DNA from 2 places in the Nonomuraea sp. NPDC049784 genome. Region 2 is predicted to be linked to the other one. Evidence: predicted binding sites of a transcription regulator. Region 2 holds the regulator's gene; the other holds the start of a gene.
The links. Region 2 encodes HrcA, which represses chaperone genes, less so after heat shock. Its sites were predicted from a motif close to TTGGCACTCTCNNNNNGAGAGTGCCAA; they were not measured.
Positions count from the first base shown of each region.

Region 1: groES (co-chaperone GroES) is a predicted target of HrcA. The motif match lies at 2,839-2,865, and genes of this name have one in related genera.

Region 1 covers NZ_JBFAMX010000015.1:4,343-13,948, forward strand. The annotation lists gene AB0J09_RS06415 (hypothetical protein) at 1-1,338, opposite strand, end outside; gene AB0J09_RS06420 (class I SAM-dependent methyltransferase) at 1,528-2,703, opposite strand; gene groES (co-chaperone GroES) at 2,952-3,266, shown strand; gene groL (chaperonin GroEL) at 3,338-4,957, shown strand; gene AB0J09_RS06435 (sigma-70 family RNA polymerase sigma factor) at 5,970-6,605, shown strand; gene AB0J09_RS06440 (DUF5319 domain-containing protein) at 6,715-7,092, opposite strand; gene AB0J09_RS06445 (LuxR C-terminal-related transcriptional regulator) at 7,132-8,121, opposite strand; gene guaB (IMP dehydrogenase) at 8,707-9,606, shown strand, end outside.
Region 2 covers NZ_JBFAMX010000049.1:22,678-32,283, forward strand. The annotation lists gene AB0J09_RS14130 (SigE family RNA polymerase sigma factor) at 1-217, shown strand, start outside; gene AB0J09_RS14135 (hypothetical protein) at 214-855, shown strand; gene AB0J09_RS14140 (16S rRNA (uracil(1498)-N(3))-methyltransferase) at 861-1,586, opposite strand; gene dnaJ (molecular chaperone DnaJ) at 1,588-2,727, opposite strand; gene hrcA (heat-inducible transcriptional repressor HrcA) at 2,739-3,752, opposite strand; gene AB0J09_RS14155 (hypothetical protein) at 3,911-4,681, shown strand; gene AB0J09_RS14160 (DUF3097 domain-containing protein) at 4,699-5,505, shown strand; gene AB0J09_RS14165 (DUF4870 domain-containing protein) at 5,502-6,173, shown strand; gene hemW (radical SAM family heme chaperone HemW) at 6,170-7,390, opposite strand; gene AB0J09_RS14175 (MOSC domain-containing protein) at 7,730-8,365, opposite strand; gene AB0J09_RS14180 (hypothetical protein) at 8,503-8,991, shown strand; gene AB0J09_RS14185 (sensor histidine kinase) at 8,991-9,606, shown strand, end outside.

The sequences.
Region 1 (9,606 bases), on a different contig from region 2:
CGTCTCGTTGAGCCGCTGGTCGCTCGTCACCATGCGATCATCGAGCGCGGTGAAGCGGGCGTCGATGCGTACGTCGAGAGCGTCGAACCTGTCGTCGTGGCGGCCCAGGTGGCCGTCCACCGTGCCCAGCCGCTTGTCGACCCCGCTGAGCTGGCTGTCCACGGACGTGAGCCGCTTGTCGACGCCGCCCATCCTGCCGTCGAGCCCGTCGAGCCTGGTGTCGATGTCGGCCAGGCACTCGTCGGCAGACTCCAGCCGGCTGTCGAACCCGGTGAGCCTGGAGTCGAGGCCCGTGAGCTTGCCCTCCACCCGGTCGAGCCGGGCGTCCACGCCGCTGAGCCTGGCGCTGAGGCGCTGCTCGCTCTCTCCGAGCTGGACGGCGAGGTGCTGGTCGGCCTCGTCGAGCCTGGTGGTGAGCCGGAGCTCGACGTCGGACAGGAGGCAGGAGAGCTGGTCGTCGGACTCCTTGAGGCGGCTGGCGAGCCGCTCGTCCGCCTCGACAAGGCTGGTGGCCAGGCGCTGGTCGGTCTCGTCCATCCGGATGGTGAGCCGCTGGTCGGTCTGGTCGAGTCTCTTGGTCAGGCGCTGGTCGGTCTCGCCCAGTCTCGCGCTCAGGCGCTGGTCCGTTGCGTCGAGCCTCGTGCTCAGGCGCTCGTCGGTTTCGTCCAGGCGTGTGGCCAGATGCTGGTCCTGCTCGCTCAGCCGGGCCGTCAGGTGCTCTGACATGTCGGTGACCACGACCTCGACCCGATCAGTACGGGTGGTCAGCTCGGCCATCGACTTGTCGAGCCTGGTGAAGCGGCTCGCCGCGGCCTCCATGCTGGTGTTGAGGGTGGCCAGCTTGGTGGCGAAGTCGGACATTCCCCTCGTGATGCCATCGGTGGAGTCGAGCACCGATTGCAGGCGGTTGAGGGCTTCGTCCACACTCTCGCCCACCGTGCCCAGGTCGGCCCACAGGCTCGGCAGCTCGGCCACGGGGCCGAGGTGGACGTCCACGTGGCCCACCTTCTCCCCGACGGCGTCCACGTGGTCGCGCACCGCCTCGACGTGCTGGGCCAGCCCCTCCGCCCACATCGGGGGCTTGGCGGCGATGTCGTCGAGCCGCCCGCTGACCGCGTGCAGCGTGCCGCTGAGGCCGCCGAGCTCGCGCTCGCGCACCTCGCGCAGGAGCCATTCCATGCCTTCGAGCCGCTGGCGGATCTCGTCTAGTACTGCCCCCTGTGTGCGCTGCTCGTACACGTGATCCTGTGCGGCACGCGCGAGCAGATCCCGCATCCTCTCGGAGATGCCGGATTGGCCTCCTGCCTGGAGAAGGGTGGTGTGGTTGGAATGGTCCACCGAAAGCTCCTTTGGCTCGCCGACGGTCTGCCGCGCAGCGGTGGGGATAGGTCCGATTTGCAGATTGAAAGAGCGAGAACGCGGTTAACCGCGTCAGGGGGAGCACTCCCGCCCGCCCACCTTAGTCTTTCGATCAAGGTCCGTCAGCGGCGAATTGAAAGATCGTCGTTAACGGAAGAATGTCAGGGTTCATGCAGGTAGGGCGGTGTCGCAGATGATGACTGATGGCTTATCGATGATCCTGGTAAGGATGATTACCGCGGATTTTTCGCCATTTAGTCGGAGGTCTGACCGGAGGCGTTCGATGTCGACAGCAGAGCCACGCTTCTTGATGGTGACATTGCCGATTCGCCGCTCACGGAGTAGCGCGCGCAGCTTTTTCAGCGAAAATGGAAGAACGTCTGTTATTTCGTATCTGGTTGCCCATGGGGTGTCGATCGGATTGTCGCCGGTGATGTAGGCGATCATCGGGTCGAGCAGGCGTCCGTTCACCATTTCGGACACCTCACCCACGAGGTGTGCCCGGATGGCCGCGCCGTCCGGCTCGTAGACGTACCTGCCGACGGGGCCGACCGGGGCCTCGGCTCCTGTGGCGGTCAGCGTGTGCCCGCCGGGCAGCAGGGTGGCGCGCCGCTCGGCCCCAGGGAGGCCGGTCCAGAGCGCGGCCTCCTTGACCTCGCCCTTGTACGAGACCCACTCGGCCTCGGCGCCGCCCGGGATGAACTCGTACGGGATGCCCGGGGCGACCTTGACGCATGCGCGGGCGGCCCTCGAGATCAGGTCGAGCACCACCGGCCAGGGCGGGGAGTAGGCCATGGGGTCGAATGTCCTGCCTCTGCTCGTCCGCCTGGCCGGGTCGGCGAACAGCACGTCGTACGCCTCCGGCCGGACGTCGGCCGCGTCCGTCACGGACACCGTCACTCCGCCGCCCAGCCCGAGCGCCTCAGCGTTGGCCCTGGCTACGGCGGCGGTCAGCGGGTCGGTGTCCACGGCGGTCACGGTGGAGCCGGCGCGGGCCAGCGCGAGGAAGTCGCCGCCGATGCCGCAACAGGCGTCGACCACGCGGGGCGGATTCGGCCATGATCGGGCCAGACGGCGGGCGCGGTGCTCGGCGACCTCTGCCCGGGTGGACTGCTCCAGGCCGTGCGGCGTGAAGTACATACGCTCGGCGTCCTCGCCGAACTTGGCCCTGGCGCGCTCCCTCAGCCCGGCCTGGGTCAGCGCGGCGGAGGTGAGGGCCGCGTCGTACGTCTTGCGCAGCTTCGTGGCGGCCGCGACCGGATCCGCGCCCACCAGCTCCCCGGCCTCCGCGAGGGCTCGCTGTCCGCGCGGGGTCAGCAGCTCGTTGAAGGCGTCGAGGTCCACATCACCCGACGTTAGCGCCACGCCCGAGCGAGTCGGACCGTCGACGTAGTGTGGAACGGGCACAGTTGGGGTGCTTATCGCTCTCAGCAGACGCGTTCGTGTTGACTGTCAAGCCCCTCTTGCATATGTTTCCTGTTGGCACTCTCCCCTTGAGAGTGCCAACGTGCGACGAGGCAGGTCTGACACCCGCGACGGCAGGCCCAGCTGGTCGCCTCTTCTAGATCATTCAAATCTGAAGGGGAGGTCCGATCGTGACGACCGCCACTAAGGTTCCCGTTAAGCCGCTCGGCGACCGCATTGTGGTTCAGCCGCTTGAGGCCGAGCAGACAACCGCATCCGGCCTGGTCATCCCAGACACCGCGAAGGAGAAGCCGCAAGAGGGCAGGGTCCTCGCGGTGGGTCCGGGCAACTGGGACGAGGACGGCGACAAGCGGATTCCGCTCGACGTCTCTGAGGGCGACATCGTCCTCTACAGCAAGTACGGCGGCACCGAGGTCAAGTACGGCGGCGAGGAGTACCTCGTGCTCTCCGCCCGCGACGTTCTCGCGATCATCGAGAAGTAAGCCGGTGTGTCGGGCCCCGGGCGCTCTTGAGGGCGGCCGGGGCTTTCGACGCTAGGAGAGGACTTTCAGCAATGGCGAAGATCCTGGAGTTCGACGAGGACGCCCGCCGCGCGCTCGAGCGCGGTGTGAACGCCCTCGCGGACGCCGTGAAGGTAACCCTCGGCCCGCGTGGCCGCAACGTCGTCATCGACAAGAAGTTCGGTGCGCCGACGATCACGAACGACGGTGTGACCATCGCTCGTGAGATCGAGCTGGAGGAGCGCTACGAGAACCTCGGCGCCCAGCTCGCCAAGGAAGTTGCCACCAAGACCAACGACATCGCGGGCGACGGCACCACCACCGCGACCGTCCTGGCCCAGGCCATGGTCCGCGAGGGCCTGCGCAACGTGGCCGCCGGCGCCTCGCCGCTGTCGCTCAAGCGCGGCATCGACAAGGCCGCCAAGGAGATCAGCGACAGGCTGCTCGCCAGCGCCCGTCCGGTCGAGGACAGGAAGGAGATCGCGAACGTCGCCACGATCTCCGCTCAGGACGCGCAGATCGGCGACCTGATCGCCGAGGCGTTCGACAAGGTGGGCAAGGACGGTGTGCTCACCGTCGAAGAGTCCAACGCCATGGGCATGGAGCTCGAGTTCACCGAGGGCATGCAGTTCGACAAGGGCTACGTCTCCCAGTACATGGTGACCGACCCCGAGCGGATGGAGTCCGTCCTCGAGGACGCCTACATCCTGCTCACCCAGGGCAAGATCTCCTCCATCGCGGACTTCCTGCCGCTGCTGGAGAAGATCGCCCAGACGAAGAAGCCGCTGCTCGTGGTGGCCGAGGACGTCGAGGGCGAGGCCCTGGCCGTCCTGGTGACGAACAAGATCCGCGGCACGTTCACCTCCGTGGCCGTCAAGGCCCCGGGCTTCGGCGACCGCCGCAAGGCGATGCTGCAGGACATCGCCATCCTCACCGGCGGCCAGGTCGTCAGCGAGGAGGTCGGCCTCAAGCTGGAGCACGTCGGTCTCGAGGTGCTCGGCCAGGCCCGCCGCGTCGTCGTCACGAAGGACAACACCACCATCGTCGACGGCGCCGGTGACCAGGCGGCCATCGAGGACCGCGTCAAGGAGATCAGGCTCGCGATCGAGCAGTCCGACTCCGACTGGGACCGCGAGAAGCTGCAGGAGCGCCTGGCCAAGCTCGCCGGCGGTGTGTGCGTGCTGCGTGTCGGCGCCGCCACCGAGGTGGAGCTGAAGGAGAAGAAGCACCGCCTCGAGGACGCGATCTCCGCGACGCGCGCCGCGATCGAGGAGGGCATCGTCTCCGGCGGTGGTTCCGCGCTGATCCACGTCTCCAAGGTTCTCGACGACCTCGGCCTGTCGGGCGACGAGGCCACGGGTGTCGGCGTCGTCCGCCGCGCGCTGGTCGAGCCGGCCCGCTGGATCGCCGAGAACGCCGGTCGCGAGGGCTACGTGGTGACGCACAAGGTCGCCGAGCTGGAGGCCGGCCACGGCTTCAACGCCGCGACCGGCGAGTACGGCGACCTGATCGCGCAGGGTGTCATCGACCCGGTGAAGGTCACGCGCTCCGCGGTGCAGAACGCGGCGTCGATCGCGGGCATGCTGCTCACGACTGAGGCGCTCGTCGTCGAAAAGCCTGAGGAGGAGGCCCCGGCCGCCGGCCAGGGTCACGGTCACGGCCACGGCCACTGACCCGTCCCCCTTCTCTCGTCACGGCCCGCACCCTCAGGGGTGCGGGCCGTGCGGCTTTTGCGGGGTCCGAAGCCCTGTGCGGAACTGGCCGCCTCAGATATCAACGCCCTGGCCAACCTGGCCCGTACCGTCTCTGAGCTGGTCACGGCCACTGGTACGCGCCCCACCACGCTGACCGGCCAGGTACGCGGGAGCGTCGCGGGTGCAGCCACATGTCGGCGACGCCTGCGGCCAGGCTCGGCCACGGCCGGATGCCCGCGGCCCGGATCTCGACCTCCAAGTCGGACCCCAGCGCTCGCGGAAGGCGGCCGGGTAGAGAGCGACGAGCCGACTGGCGAGACCCGTGCCTGGCGGCTATTCGGGCGTGTTGAGCATGCCGGGTTCGTACGGCGGGGTTTCGGGCGTGCGGCTCATCTCGGGTTCGTACGGAGGCTCTTGAGGCGTGCGGCTCATGCGGGGTTCGCCCCGAGGCTCTTCAGACCCGCTGCGGCTACCCGAGCCATGACGCGCGGCTCCTGCTCCATCACCTCGCGGCACCGCGGTGGTCGTGTCCGCCTGGGGGTGTGGGAGCTCGCCCCCACAGGGCGCTACCCGAGCTCCCGGCGCGCGTGGCGCCCCTCTGCGAGCACCTCGCCTTCGGGGGGATCGAAAGGGGGCTTGCCTCCCTGGGAGGGGCCGTCTGGAGCCGGCTCGCGCGAAGCGCATCCCCTGCGGAGGGCCATGCGGTTCCCCGGGGCGTCCTGGGCAACCCTTGCTACCCCCTTGGAGTCTGGGATCGGCTCACGGCGTTTGGGGGGAAGTGGGGGAAAAGGTGGATTATTGGAGTAAACCGGAAGTGAGGGATAAGCGTCGGGGGTCTGACAATTATCGCGCATTCCGGGTTATGAGGTGAAATATTATGTCAACGGTTAAGGCTTAGTGTGGTCAATCGATTACTGCTGGTTATCGTCGCTTCAATGTGACCAATCCGTAGCCGTTCGCCATGACGACAGGCCGGATCAGTGCGGGCATCATGCCTATCGTGAGCGAGGGAAGCGTCGCCGACGCCAAAATTGGGGTAAGGCTCGCGTCGAGACTTCCGGCACGGACGGATGACTCCGACCTTAGGGAACTGACGAGCCTCGCCGTGCAGGGAGATCGCACTGCGATCGAATCCCTGCTCGGTGAGTTGCGTCCGATGGTGGTGCGGTATTGCCGCGCCAGGCTGGGCAGGGTTTCAGGGCAATATCACATTGCCGATGACGTAGCCCAGGAGGTGTGCATCGCGGTCCTGTTCGCGCTGCCGCGATACCGGGATATGGGGCGGCCGTTCGCCTCCTTCGTGTTCGGGATCGCCTCGCACAAAGTGGCCGACGCGCTGCGGAGTTCGGTGCGCTCGGCCGTACCGACTCAGGATCTGCCCGACGGCCCGGACGACGGGCCGGGGCCCGAGGAGACGGTGGTCCGCTACATAGAGGTCGAGCACGCGCGCAGGCTGCTGGCCAGGCTGCCCGATAATCAGCGCGAGTTGCTGCTGTTGCGGGTGGTATCGGGATTGTCTGCTGAGGAGACCGGTAATGTACTCGGTATGTCACCGGGTGCAGTACGCGTCGCCCAGCATCGGGCGCTGGCCAGGTTGCGGCAGATGGCCGAGCTGGAGTCGGCTTGACGCCAGAGGAAGAGACCGACGCGCTGCTCGATGCGCTCGGTCGTGGAGAGACGCCTGACTCAGGCGATCCAGCAGTGCGGTTGCTGGCCGCGCTGCTCGATGATGTCGGTCAGCGGCGCTCCTCCGTGTCGATGACGCCGTCGACATAGCCTCTGGCGTACTCCCAGCTGACATAGTCCGCCGGGTCCGGGTGAAAGGCCGGCTCGTGGACCTGCGGCTGGCCCTTCTCGATCATTTGTCGTAGGTTGCCGCGCAGCAGCTCCCAGTCGAAGAAGTGCTGCTCGCCGCATTCAGGGCAGTCGAGTACGAGACCCAGCACTCCCTGCGGCTCTAGCAGGGAACGAAAGACCTCGACGTCGGCGAGGTCCGTGATGGCCTCGTCACGCTCGGCCGCGGTGAGTGGCTCGGCGTCGTCGAGCGCGCCCATCGCCGAGGAAGGGTCGTTCGGGTCGTCCGCGAACGGGTCGCGGGGGACGTCTTCCAGCACCTTCCCACCATATGACCGAAGCGGCCTGAGCGGTGGACATTACCTCAGCCATCCGCGCCGGGCGGCTTCCACACCTGCGTGGAAGCGTGATTGAGCACCCAACTCCGTCATGGCGTCCGCGAACCTCGCCCTGACCGTTCGGACCGAAACCCCTAGCTGGCGGGCTATGGAGTCGTCGCACATGCCCTGGGCCGCCAGACGGAGGACTTGGACCATCCCCTCGCTCCTGCGGCCCCACGGCAGCGGCACGGCCCTGGCCCACAGCTCTCTGAACAGCGCCCGGAGCAGGCCCACGACGATCGGCGTGCGTATGAGATAGAAGTTGTACGCGTGATCGGGCAGGTTGCCGCCCCAGAACGGGGGCAGGCCCGCGACCTCCGACCCCGCGGTCATGAACCAGCTCGGCACCCGGTCCAGCGTGCGTACCTTGCCGCCCGTCTCGAGCAGGCGCATGAGTTGGTCGCGTACGCCGGGCAAAACCAAGGTCGATACCGGGATGATCGCATGAACCGTGAGAAGTTTTCGTTTCTGCGCATCAATCCACGGATCCGCAAATTTCCGGGCAAAGTCTGTCATCGTGCGCTCGTCAGGAAGCGCGGTCATTAATTCCATTGGCGGGGACTGTACGGCTATGCCGACCACGCTCTCGTACAGCACGTCCGCCCCGTTCACCATCTCCACAGTGAAGGGGCCGCTCTGGTAGTCGCGCCCGGCGTCATAGTCGCGGATCAGCGACCGGATAGAGCCGAGCGCGGTGTCGATCCTGCGGCTCTCCTCCGCCAGCCGGTCGAGCCGCTCGGCGATCACCCTGCCCAGGGCCGCCGCGGGGTGTCTGGCCAGGTATTCCCCCGACTGCTCGTCGACCACGCCCAGCTTGACGAGGTCATTCAGCTGGCGGCCGACCTTCTCGACGGGACCGTCCATGGCCTGGGCGAGATCGGTGAGGGTCGCTCGGTGCAGGCGCAGTACCGCGGAGTACAGCGCGGTCTGCGCCGAGTCGAGGCCCAGTGTCTCAAAAGGATCAGACACTGTACGGGGATGGTTGCGCATTTGGGGCGGCTCCGGCGGGGGGACACGGGCGTGCCGTGAGAATAACCCCGCATTGGGCTCGTGTCCCCCCGTTGCTGTGACTAGGCGGAGGCGAAGTGCAACTTCGTGCACTTTCACCTTTTCACATTGCGTTGTGCCGTTGAGTAACGCACTCTTTACCTAGCGTCGGCATCCTGCGAGGGTTGTGGTGGCACCGGCCATCAGGACGCGGAGGGGGGTTCGGTGGCGTAGGGCGCTGCCTCACCCGGGTGCCGGTGGCCGGGGGATGGGACGGATCACCGACCGGCCCATCCCCCGGCACTTTTCATGCCGGGGGTACGACGGGCCGTGGGGGTCATCGTGCTCCCGGCATCCCTTCCGGCATCGACTGAGGACCCTTTTGGGTGAATGGCGGGGCGACGGCGCTGTGAGGGGCGGTGGAGTGAGGCGCCGCGGGGGTGCGGGCGTAGCCGGGTCCGGGGTGTGCGGGGCTCGAGATTGGCGTGGGCGTGGGCGCTGGGGCGCGGTTTGGAGGCAGGGCCTAGACTTGGCTCAATCAGAGCAACGGCAGGAGGGGGCCGCAGCATGTCCAAGTTCACCGAGATGGGTTTGACCTTCGATGACGTGCTGCTGGTGCCCGCATATTCAGACCTGCAACCAGGCGAGGCCGACACCAGCTCCCGCCTGTCCCGCAACATCACGTTGTCCATCCCGCTGGTCTCCGCGGCCATGGACACCGTCACCGAGGCCCGCATGGCGGTCGCCATGGCCCGCCAGGGCGGCATCGGCATCCTGCACCGCAACCTGTCGGTCGAGGAGCAGGCCCAGCAGGTCGACCTGGTCAAGCGGTCCGAGGCCGGCATGGTGACCAACCCGGTGACCTGCAGCCCCAACGACACGCTGGCCGACGTCGAGCGGCTCTGTGGCACGTACCGGATCTCGGGTGTGCCCGTGACGGACGTGGACGGCACGCTGCTCGGGATCGTGACAAATCGCGACATGCGCTTCGAGACGGACCAGTCCCGCCTCGTACGCGAGGTCATGACCAAGATGCCGCTCGTCACCGCCCCGGTGGGCGTGTCGCGCGACGAGGCGTTCGCCCTGCTGAGGCAGAACAAGATCGAGAAGCTGCCCCTGGTCGACTCCGACGGCAGGCTGCGCGGCCTGATCACGGTCAAGGACTTCACCAAGAGCGAGCAGTACCCGCTGTCCACCAAGGACGCCGACGGCCGGTTGATCGTGGGGGCGGCCGTCGGCGTCGGTGGCGACGCCGAGCTGCGGGCCAAGGCGCTGATCGAGGCCGGCGTCGACGTGGTGGTCGTCGACGTGGCCCACGGTCACTCCAAGGGCCTGGCCGACATGGTCGGCAAGATCAAGGCCAACAGCAAGGTCGAGGTCGTCGCCGGCAACATCGCGACCAGGGCCGGGGCGCAGATGCTGGTCGACGCGGGAGCGGACGCGGTCAAGGTGGGGGTCGGGCCCGGC
Region 2 (9,606 bases):
CGAGAACGGCGCGATCGGCGAGCTGGAACGCTCCGCCGTCATCGAGGCGTTACGTGCCCTGCCAACCCGACAGAGAGAAGCACTGGTTCTGCGGTACTACGGTGACCTGTCCGAAGCTGAGATCGCCCACGCGATGGGCATCAGCAAGGGAGCGGTCAAGAGCCACACGGCACGTGGCATGGCCGCACTGCGATCCGTTCTGGAGAAAATGTCATGACCCAGCCCCCCGACGAGTACGGCGATCTCCTGCGCCGTGCGCTCCGCGCGGAGGCGGACGCGGTCGTGCCCTCGCCGGATGGATTGGAGATCATCCGCGCCCGCATCGAGCGGCGCGGCGTCCGTAACCTGTTCTGGTGGCGTGCGGGCGCGGCCGCCGCCAGCGCCGTCCTGGTAGCGGGAACGATCGTGATGGCCGTTCCGCAGCTGCGCACACAGATCATCAACTCGCAACCTGTGGAGAACGAGACCTCCAGGGTCCCGTCCAACTCCTCCACCACGCGCTCCCAGGAACCGCCGCCGCCCTCCAGGCAGCCGACCCACGACCAGCACCCCGTCGTGGTCCCCGAGATCTCCAAGAGCCCGACGCCCCGGCCCTCGAAGAGGGCGGAATCGACCAGCAGGCCGTCTCAGACGCCCACCCCGACCCCGACCGCGTGCCCGACGCCCCAGGCCGAACAGGCCGACCCGCCGTCCGACTGCCCCTCGGCCTCGCCCACTCCGTCGCCATCGCCGTCGGCGGAGGACACGCTGCAGCCCACGGCGTGCCCGGTCGATGAGTGCCCACCCAATGACATCACCGACGCCCCCACCGACTTGACCAGCCCGTTGGTGGACGCCTCCCACACGACGCCCTGAAAGCCCTACCAGCGTCCGGTACGCGTGAGCAGCACGGAGGCCGCCGCCACCCCTGCCGTGGACGTACGCAGCACCGTGGGCCCCAGCAGCACGGACACCGCCTTGGCCGCCCGGAACCCGGCCAGCTCCTCGTCCGAGACGCCGCCCTCGGGCCCCACGACCATCACGATGTCGCCCGACGCGGGCAGCGCCACGCCCGACAGCGGCTCGGCCGCCTCCTCGTGCAGCACCAGGCCCAGCGCCGCGCCCGCCAGCAGCTCCTCGACCTGCGCGGTGGTGGCGGGCTCGGTCACTTCGGGCAGGTGGAACCTGCGGGCCTGCTTGCCCGCCTCGCGAGCGGTGGAGCGCCACCGGTGCAGCCCCTTGGCCACCTTGTCGCCCTTCCACTGGGCGATGCTGCGCGAGGCCGCCCAGGGCACGATGACGTCGACGCCGGCCTCGGTCATCATCTCGACCGCCAGCTCGCCCCTGTCGCCCTTGGGCAGCCCCTGGACGACGACCAGCCGCGGCTCGGGCGGCTCGAGTTCGTAGCGGCGCAGCACGTCGAGCCTGAGTGCGTCCTTCAGCACCTCGCGTACGACGCACTCGGCGACCGTACCGGCGCCGTCCGTCAGATCGACCCGCTCGCCGGCCCGCAGGCGCCGCACGGAGGCCGCGTGCCGCCCCTCGGGGCCGGCGAGCGTCAGCTCGGGCCCGTCCAGCTCCTGGGACAGGAACACCGGGACGGTCACGTCACCTGCCGTTGAAGGCGTCGCGCAGCCGGGAGAAGAAGCCCTGCTGGCCGGGGGCGAACTTGCCCGGCGGCCGCTCCTCGCCCCGCTGCTTGGCCAGCTCGCGCAGCAGCTCCTCCTGTGGGGGGTCGAGCCGGGTCGGGGTCTCGACGTTGACGTGGATCAGCAGGTCGCCGCGGCCCGACTCGTTGAGCCGCTGCACGCCCCGCCCGTACATGGTGATGACCTGGCCCGCCTGCGTGCCGGGGCGGACATCGACCTCCTCGGAGCCGTCGAGCGTCTCGACCGCCAGGATGGTGCCGAGCGCGGCGGCCGTCATCGGGAGCTGCACGGTGCAGTGGAGGTCGTCACCGCGCCGCTCGAAGATCTCGTGAGGCCGCTCGACGATCTCCAGGAACAGGTCTCCGGGAGGGCCGCCACCGGGGCCGACCTCGCCCTCGCCGGCGAGCTGGATGTGGGTGCCGTCCTCGACGCCCGCGGGGATGCGGACCTTGATCGTACGGCGGGTGCGCACCCGGCCGTCGCCGGAGCACTCCTGGCAGGGGTGGCGGATGATGGTGCCGAACCCGCCGCACTGCGGGCACGGCCGCGAGGTCATGACCTGACCCAGGAACGAGCGGGTGACCTGGGAGATCTCGCCGCGCCCGTTGCACATGTCGCAGGTGTCGGGATGCGTGCCGGGCGCCGCGCCGGCCCCGTGGCAGACCTCGCAGAGCACGGCCGTGTCGACGACCAGCTCGCGGGTGGTCCCGAACGCCGTCTCGCGCAGGTCGAGCTCGACCCGGATGGTGGCGTTGCGCCCCCTGCGGGCCCGCGAGCGCGGCCCCCGGGTGCCGGCCGCGGTGCCGAAGAAGGCGTCCATGATGTCGCTGAAGGGGAAGCCCGCCCCGAAGCCGCCGGCGGCCGCACCTGCTCCCGCGCCGCCGAAGGGGTCGCCACCCAGATCGTACATCTGGCGCTTGTTCGGGTCGGACAGCACCTCGTAGGCCTGCGTGATCTCCTTGAACCGCTCCTGGGTCTCAGGATCGGGGTTCACGTCCGGATGCAGCTCGCGGGCCAGGCGGCGGTACGCCTTCTTGATCTCGTCCTGACTGGCGTCACGGCGCACCCCGAGGGTGGCGTAGTAGTCGCTGTTTGCCACTTATCGACCTCTTATGATGCAGCCAGGATCTGGCTGACGTAGCGTGCCACCGCGCGCACGGCGCCCATCGTAACGGGGTAATCCATCCTCGTCGGCCCCAGCACGCCGAGCCGGGCCAGTTGGTTGTCGCCAGAACCGTATCCGGTCGCGACGATGGATGTGCCCCGCAGGTAGGGGTTTTCGGAGCCGATGCGCACGGTGAGCGCGGACGGAGTGTCTGCGGTTGTCTCGCCCAGCAGCCGCATGAGCACGACCTGCTCCTCCAGCGCCTCGAGCACGTCGCGCAGACCGGTCGTGAAGTCGGCACCCGCGAGGTTGGCCGCGCCGGCGAACACGATCTTCTCGTCGTGCCGCTCGACCAGCGTCTCGAGCAGCACCGACAGGATCGTGGCCACCGCGGGCCGGTCTTCGACGGGCAGCCGCTCGGGCAGGTCGGCGACGAGCTCGGGCACGGAGCTCAGGCCGCAGCCGTCGAGGCAGGCGTTGAGCACCGCGCGCAGATGGGCGATGCGGGTGTCCTCCACCACCTCGGGCAGCTCGATCACGCGCTGCTCGACGCGGCCGGTGTTGGTGATCAGCACGAGCATGACCCGCCGGTCGTTCAGCGGCACCAGCTCGACGTGCCTGACCGTCGAACGCGTCAGCGTCGGGTACTGCACGACCGCCACCTGCCTGGTCAGCTGCGCGAGCAGCCGGACCGTGCGGGTGACCACGTCGTCCAGGTCGACCGCGCCCGCGAGGAACGTCTCAATGGCCCTGCGCTCGGCCCCCGACAGGGGCTTGACCTGCGAGAGCCGGTCGACGAACAGGCGGTAGCCCTTGTCCGTCGGCACGCGGCCCGCGCTGGTGTGCGGCTGGGTGATGTAACCCTCCTCCTCCAGCGCGGCCATGTCGTTTCTGACCGTCGCCGGGGAGACCTTCAGATTGTGGCGCTCGGCGAGCGCCTTGGAGCCCACCGGTTCGTTGGTGGACACGTAGTCTTCGACAATGGCGCGGAGCACCGCCAGCTTCCGATCGTCGAGCACGTGCTCACCTCCTGCCTCTGACATCTGAGGAACACAACCATCTAGCACTCTGTGTTCCTGAGTGCCAAGTGTACGGCTCTCGCCCACAAGGTGCGATAACACCAGGTCGCAACCTGGCTCCTAGCTTCTTACAAGGGGCAAGTACCACACTTGCCGACATGAGCGACAATTCCCCGCCTCCGCCGTACGGCCCGCAGCCCGGCTCCCAACCTGGCTACGGCCCCCAGCCCGGGTCCCAGCCCGGTTACGGGCAGCCTCCGCCACAGTACGGACCTCCGCCGCAGTACGGCCCGCCACCGCAGTACGGCCGGCCGCCCCAATACGGCCCACCTCCTCAGTACGGACAATACGGCCAACAACCCCAATTTCCCCCTCGAATCGACTCGAAAGCCATCAAACCGCGTCTTTGGTGGATCGGGCTCGTCTGGGCGATCTTCGCCGTGTGCGCGATCGTCGGTGTCGTCGTGTTCTCCACGGGCCTTGTGAGCAGCGTGAGCGACATCGCCCCGTCCAGGACGTTCGCATCCGGCGAAAGCGTGACGCTGCCGATCGACCCGGCGAACAAGCCCGCGATCTACCTTTCCAGCGACACTGCCGTCCACTACGAGTGCCAGATCTCGGGCCAGGCCAGGCTCGCCAAGACCACGGGCTCGCAGAGGGTCACGTCCGGAGCCGTCACCTGGGAGCAGATCCTCGTGATCAACTCCCCGTCCAAGGGCGACTACCAGCTGACCTGCACCACCCAGGAGCAGGCCGACGTGCGTTACGGCGTGGGCCGTGAGCTGGCCTCGGCCGCGGGCGGCATCGTCGGCGGGGTGGCCGCGCTCCTCCTGATCCCCGGCGCGGGGCTGCTCGTGGCCATCATCGGCACCGTCGTCGTGCTGGTACGCCGTAACGGCGCGCGGAAGCGCCTTGCAGTCGGCGGGTGATTTGCTACGGTCCCCGTGTGTACGAGGGCGATGTGCTGGCGGGGAATTGGCGGCGGCCGGGGAAGGGCAAGATCCCGAAGGTGCCCGCCGAGCTGGACCTCGTCGTGGAGGACGCCGACAGCGGCTTCTGCGGCGCCATAGTGGCCTGCGACAAGGAGGCCGTCACGCTCGAAGACCGGTTCGGCAAGCGCCGGCTGTTCCCGCTCGCGCCCGCCGCGTTCCTGCTGGAGGGCAAGCCCGTGACGCTGGTACGCCCGACGGCGGCCCCCACGGGCTCCAGGCGCAGCGCGTCCGGCTCGATCGCCGTGGAGGGGCTGCGGGCGAGGGTGGCCAGGGAGAGCCGGATCTACGTGGAGGGCGTGCACGACGCCGCCCTGGTCGAGAAGATCTGGGGTCATGACCTGCGGGTCGAGGGGGTCGTGGTCGAATACCTGGAGGGCGTGGACGACCTGCCGGCCGTCGTGGCGGAGTTCGGCCCTGAGCCGGGGCGCCGGCTGGGGGTGCTGGTGGACCATCTCGTGCCCGGGTCCAAGGAGAGCAGGATCGCGGCCGAGATCACCTCGCCGGACGTGCTCGTCGTGGGGCATCCGTTCATCGACATCTGGCAGGCGGTCAAGCCGTCCGTGCTGCGCATTCCCGCCTGGCCCGCCGTGCCGCGCGGAGTGCCGTGGAAAGAGGGCGTGATCGCCGCCCTGGGCTGGCGCATGGAGCCCGCGGAGGCGTGGCGGCGGATCCTCGGCGCCGTCTCCACGTACACAGACCTGGAGCCGGAACTGCTCGGCCGGGTCGAGGAACTGATCGACTTCGTTACGGAGGCATCATGAGCCAGGACCCCCCGCAGCCGGCGCCGGACGACGACGCCACCCGCTTCGTCCCACCATCGGACATCCCTCCCAGCCAGGGCTCCGGCCCCCAGCCGTCGAGCTACGGACAGCAGCCCGGCTCCGAGCCTGGGTACGGCCAGCCCGGGTACGGCCAGCCCGGGTACGGCCAACCGGGCTACGGCCAACCGGGCTACGGGCAGCCTGGTTACGGGCAGGCTGGTTACGGGCAGCAACCCCCGAGCTACGGCCCTCCCCCGCCGGGCTACGGCCCCCCGCCGCAGCAGCCCGGCTACGGGTACGCCCCGCATCTGGGAGAGCCGTACGTCCCCGGCAGGTTCGGCCCCCGCCCGGGCACCGACGACACCACCATGGCGATGCTCGCGCACCTGCTCGGCCTGCTGGTCTCCTGGGTCGGCCCGCTGATCATCTACCTGATGAAGAAGGACGAGTCCCCCTACGTCAGGGATCAGGCGGCGGAGGCGCTCAACTTCCAGATCACGATGTTCATCGGCTACATCGTGGCGGGCATCCTGGTGGTCGTCTTCATCGGCCTGCTCCTGCTGCCGGTCGTCTGGATCCTGTCCCTGATCTTCCACATCCAGGCCGCCATGGCCACCAACCGGGGCGAGAGGTATCGCTACCCGTTCTCCATCCGCATGATCACCTAGACCAGCAGATCCCTGACGAGGGCGTCGGCCAGCAGCCGGCCCTGGAGCGTGAGCACCATCAGCCCGGACCTGAACGGTCCGGGCTCCAGCAGCCCGCGTGCCAGGGCGCTCGCCACGGCCGGGCGCGCGGCGGGCGCCACCTCGCTCAGCGGGTAGCCGGACGACAGCCGTAGCTCCAGCATCAGCCGCTCGGCCGCCCGGTCGTCGTCGCCGAGCACCTCGCGCGCGTGCGCGGGCGAGGCGCCGGCGGCCAGGCGCTGGGCGTAGGCGGCCGGGTGCTTGACGTTCCACCAGCGGGTGCCGCCGACGTGGCTGTGGGCGCCGGGCCCGGCGGCCCACCAGTCGCCGCCAGTCCAGTAGAGCAGGTTGTGGCGGCAGCGCGCCTGCTCGGACGTGGCCCAGTTGGACACCTCGTACCAGCTGAACCCGGCCTGCGACAGCAGCTCGTCGGCGATCTGGTAGCGGTCGGCGGCCACGTCGTCGTCGGGCATGGGCAGCTCGCCGCGCCTGATCCTGGCCGCCAGCCTGGTGCCCTCCTCGACGATCAGCGAGTACGCCGACACGTGGTCGGGCCCGGCCTCGATCGCGGCGGCCAGCGAGGCCCGCCAGTCGTCGTCGGACTCGCCCGGCGTGCTGTAGATGAGGTCGAGGTTGACGTGCTCGAACCCGGCCTCTTTCGCCTCCTTCACGGCCGTCGCCGCCCTGCCCGGGGTGTGCCGGCGGTCGAGCACGTGGAGCACGTGCTCGCGTGCGCTCTGCATGCCGAAACTGACCCGGTTGAAGCCGCCCTGGCGGAGCTTGTCGAGGTAGGCGGGGTCGACGGACTCGGGGTTGGCCTCGGTGGTCACCTCGGCCCCCGGCCGCAGCCCGAACTCCGAGTCGATCGCGGCCAGGATCCTGGCCAGGTCTTCCGGAGGCAGCAGCGTGGGCGTGCCGCCGCCGAAGAACACCGTCTCCACCGGCAGGCCGGCCGCCCCCAGGACGCGGCGCGCGAGGCGAATCTCCTCGACGACCGTGTCCGCGTAGTCCCGCTGCGAGGCGCCCGGGCCCAGCTCGGCGGCGGTGTAGGTGTTGAAGTCGCAGTAGCCGCAGCGGGTCACGCAGAACGGCACGTGCACGTAGAAGCCGAACGGACGCTCGCCGAGGCCCCTCAGGGCGGTGTCGGGCAGCTCGCCCGAGGTGGGCGCGGGATCGCCGTCAGGCAGGGTGGATGGCACGCTTCCAGTCTGCCGGGTACTCGGGAGTGCTATCGAACTGCAACCCCCGAGGTATCCACTGATGCCGAACCAGCCGAAAGGAGTCCCCACATGGCGGGCATCGGCATCGTGGGCGCGGGGATCTCCAGCCCGGAGGAGGTGGCGCGGATCGTTGACGGCGGTGTCCCATGAGCACACCCCCGGAGACGCCCGCCGTCCAGCCCCGGCGCAACACGCACGGCGCCCCAGCAGGGCACGTCGCCGATCCCTGCCACAAGGCGACTCAGGACGGCATGTCGCCGAGCCCCACCACAAGACGACCCCAGCACCACACATCGCCCAGTCCCGTCGTAAGGAGGCTCAGGACGGCACGTCGCCGAGCACCCGCTCAGCCATGCGATCCCACTCGGGATCATGCCCGGGAACCGCCAGAATGCGGCGGAGCGCGTCCGCGTCCCCGTGGCGGGCACGGAACCAGTCGCCCACCGTGATTCCGGCCTCAGGCCGCGAGACGATCTCCACCGAGTCCCCCGTGCCCAGCTCACCGAGCTCGAGCACCCGCAGGTACGCCCCGGGCCGCCCCGCCTCCGTGAACCGCTTGACCCATCCGGGCTCGTCCATCCAGTTGCGGAACACCACGCACGGAATCCGGGGCCCGCTCACCTCCAGCACGGCGCTGCCCACCCGCCACCGCTCACCGATCAAGGCGCCGGTGACGTCGAGGCCGGACGTGGTGAGGTTCTCCCCGAACCGCCCGTCACGCAGCTCCCGCCCGAGCTCGCGTTCCCACCAGTCGTAGTCCTCCCTGGCGTACGAGTAGACGGCGTGATCGAGCGAGCCGTGGTGCTCCTTGTCGGCCCGCTCGTCACCGGCGAGCCCGTTGGCCAGCACCTCCACCCGGTGCGTGACCCGCTGCTTGTCGATAGCGGTACGCCCGAGCTTCCCCGCCCACTCTGCCTCGACCGTTGTGCCCACATTTACGGAGAGAACGCGCATGTTCGGACGGTAACCCGTGCCCCCTCCACGTGGCCAACCAATTCCACCTCACCTCGGCCTCCACCCCAGGGTGGAGATCCTCGCTCTCAACCCACAGGCCGATCCTCTACGCCCCTCTCATCCCTACGGTCAATCCCGTGGATTACATGCCAATGTCCCTCGTCGTCCTCTTCGCCGTGATCTTCGTCGTCTATCGCCAGATGAAAACCCGCCCCACGGCCAAGCGAGGCATCCTCTACACCGCCGCCGTCATGATCGTCGTCGGCGTCGTCACGGGCGGGCTCATCGACGGCCGTCACCTCGCGCTCAGCCTTGGGCTGCTCGTGGTGGAGGCCGTCGTCGCCGTCGCACTCGGTGTGTGGCGCGCGGCGACCGTACGGGTGTGGCTGGACGACTCCGGCATCGCCTGGTCGAGGGCCACGGGCTGGACCCTCCTGGCGTGGCTGGCCTCGATCGCGACCCGCGTCGGCCTCTACTTCGCCGGTCAGGCCCTCGGCCTCACCTCCTCCCCCAGCGGGGTCCTGCTGTTCGTCGGGCTCACCATCGGCGCTCAGGCGTACCTCGTCGCCCGCAGGGGACGCGCCCTTACCGGCACGGGCAGGCAACCCGATACCGTCGTGAGGTGATGCGTGCGCCCTCCGAAATCGTCCCCACCGCGTTGCGGCTGGGGACGATCGTGCTGCTGGTCGTGGCCCAGATGAGAGCGACCCCCGCGCCCGGCCTGACCGGCACCTCCCTGGCGATCACCCTCATGACCGTTGCCCTGGCCCTCGCACTGCTGACCGTCCTGCTCCTGTCGATCCGCCGCCCCCCGAACCGGGAGACGCGGCGGCCGGCCGATTGGCTCACCACCCCTCAGCAACAGCCCTCCCTCCCGCTGCGGATCCAGTCGCGCCTCCGCAGCCTCCCTCTGTGGAAGGCGCCGCGGTCACGTCGCCCCGCGAGTCGCCTCGAAGCGGCCGGCCATGACCAACGGCACATCCACCCCGCGCCGGCAGGGTCAGCCCTCGCCAACCAACGCACTCGCGAATCACACCACCCCAGCGACCACCCTCCGCAGGAGGCACATCCCCGCGGGAACCAACGACCGCTGACGGCCCAGCAGCCCGGCGACGAACCGCCGCGTGCACAGCACGCCGGAAACCCATCGCCACCAGAGGCACGGCGCCCCCTCCTCGTCTTCGGCGTGCCCGTCGCCCTGATCGCCCTCGGCCTGGCCGTAATCCTCTCCCTCGCCCTCA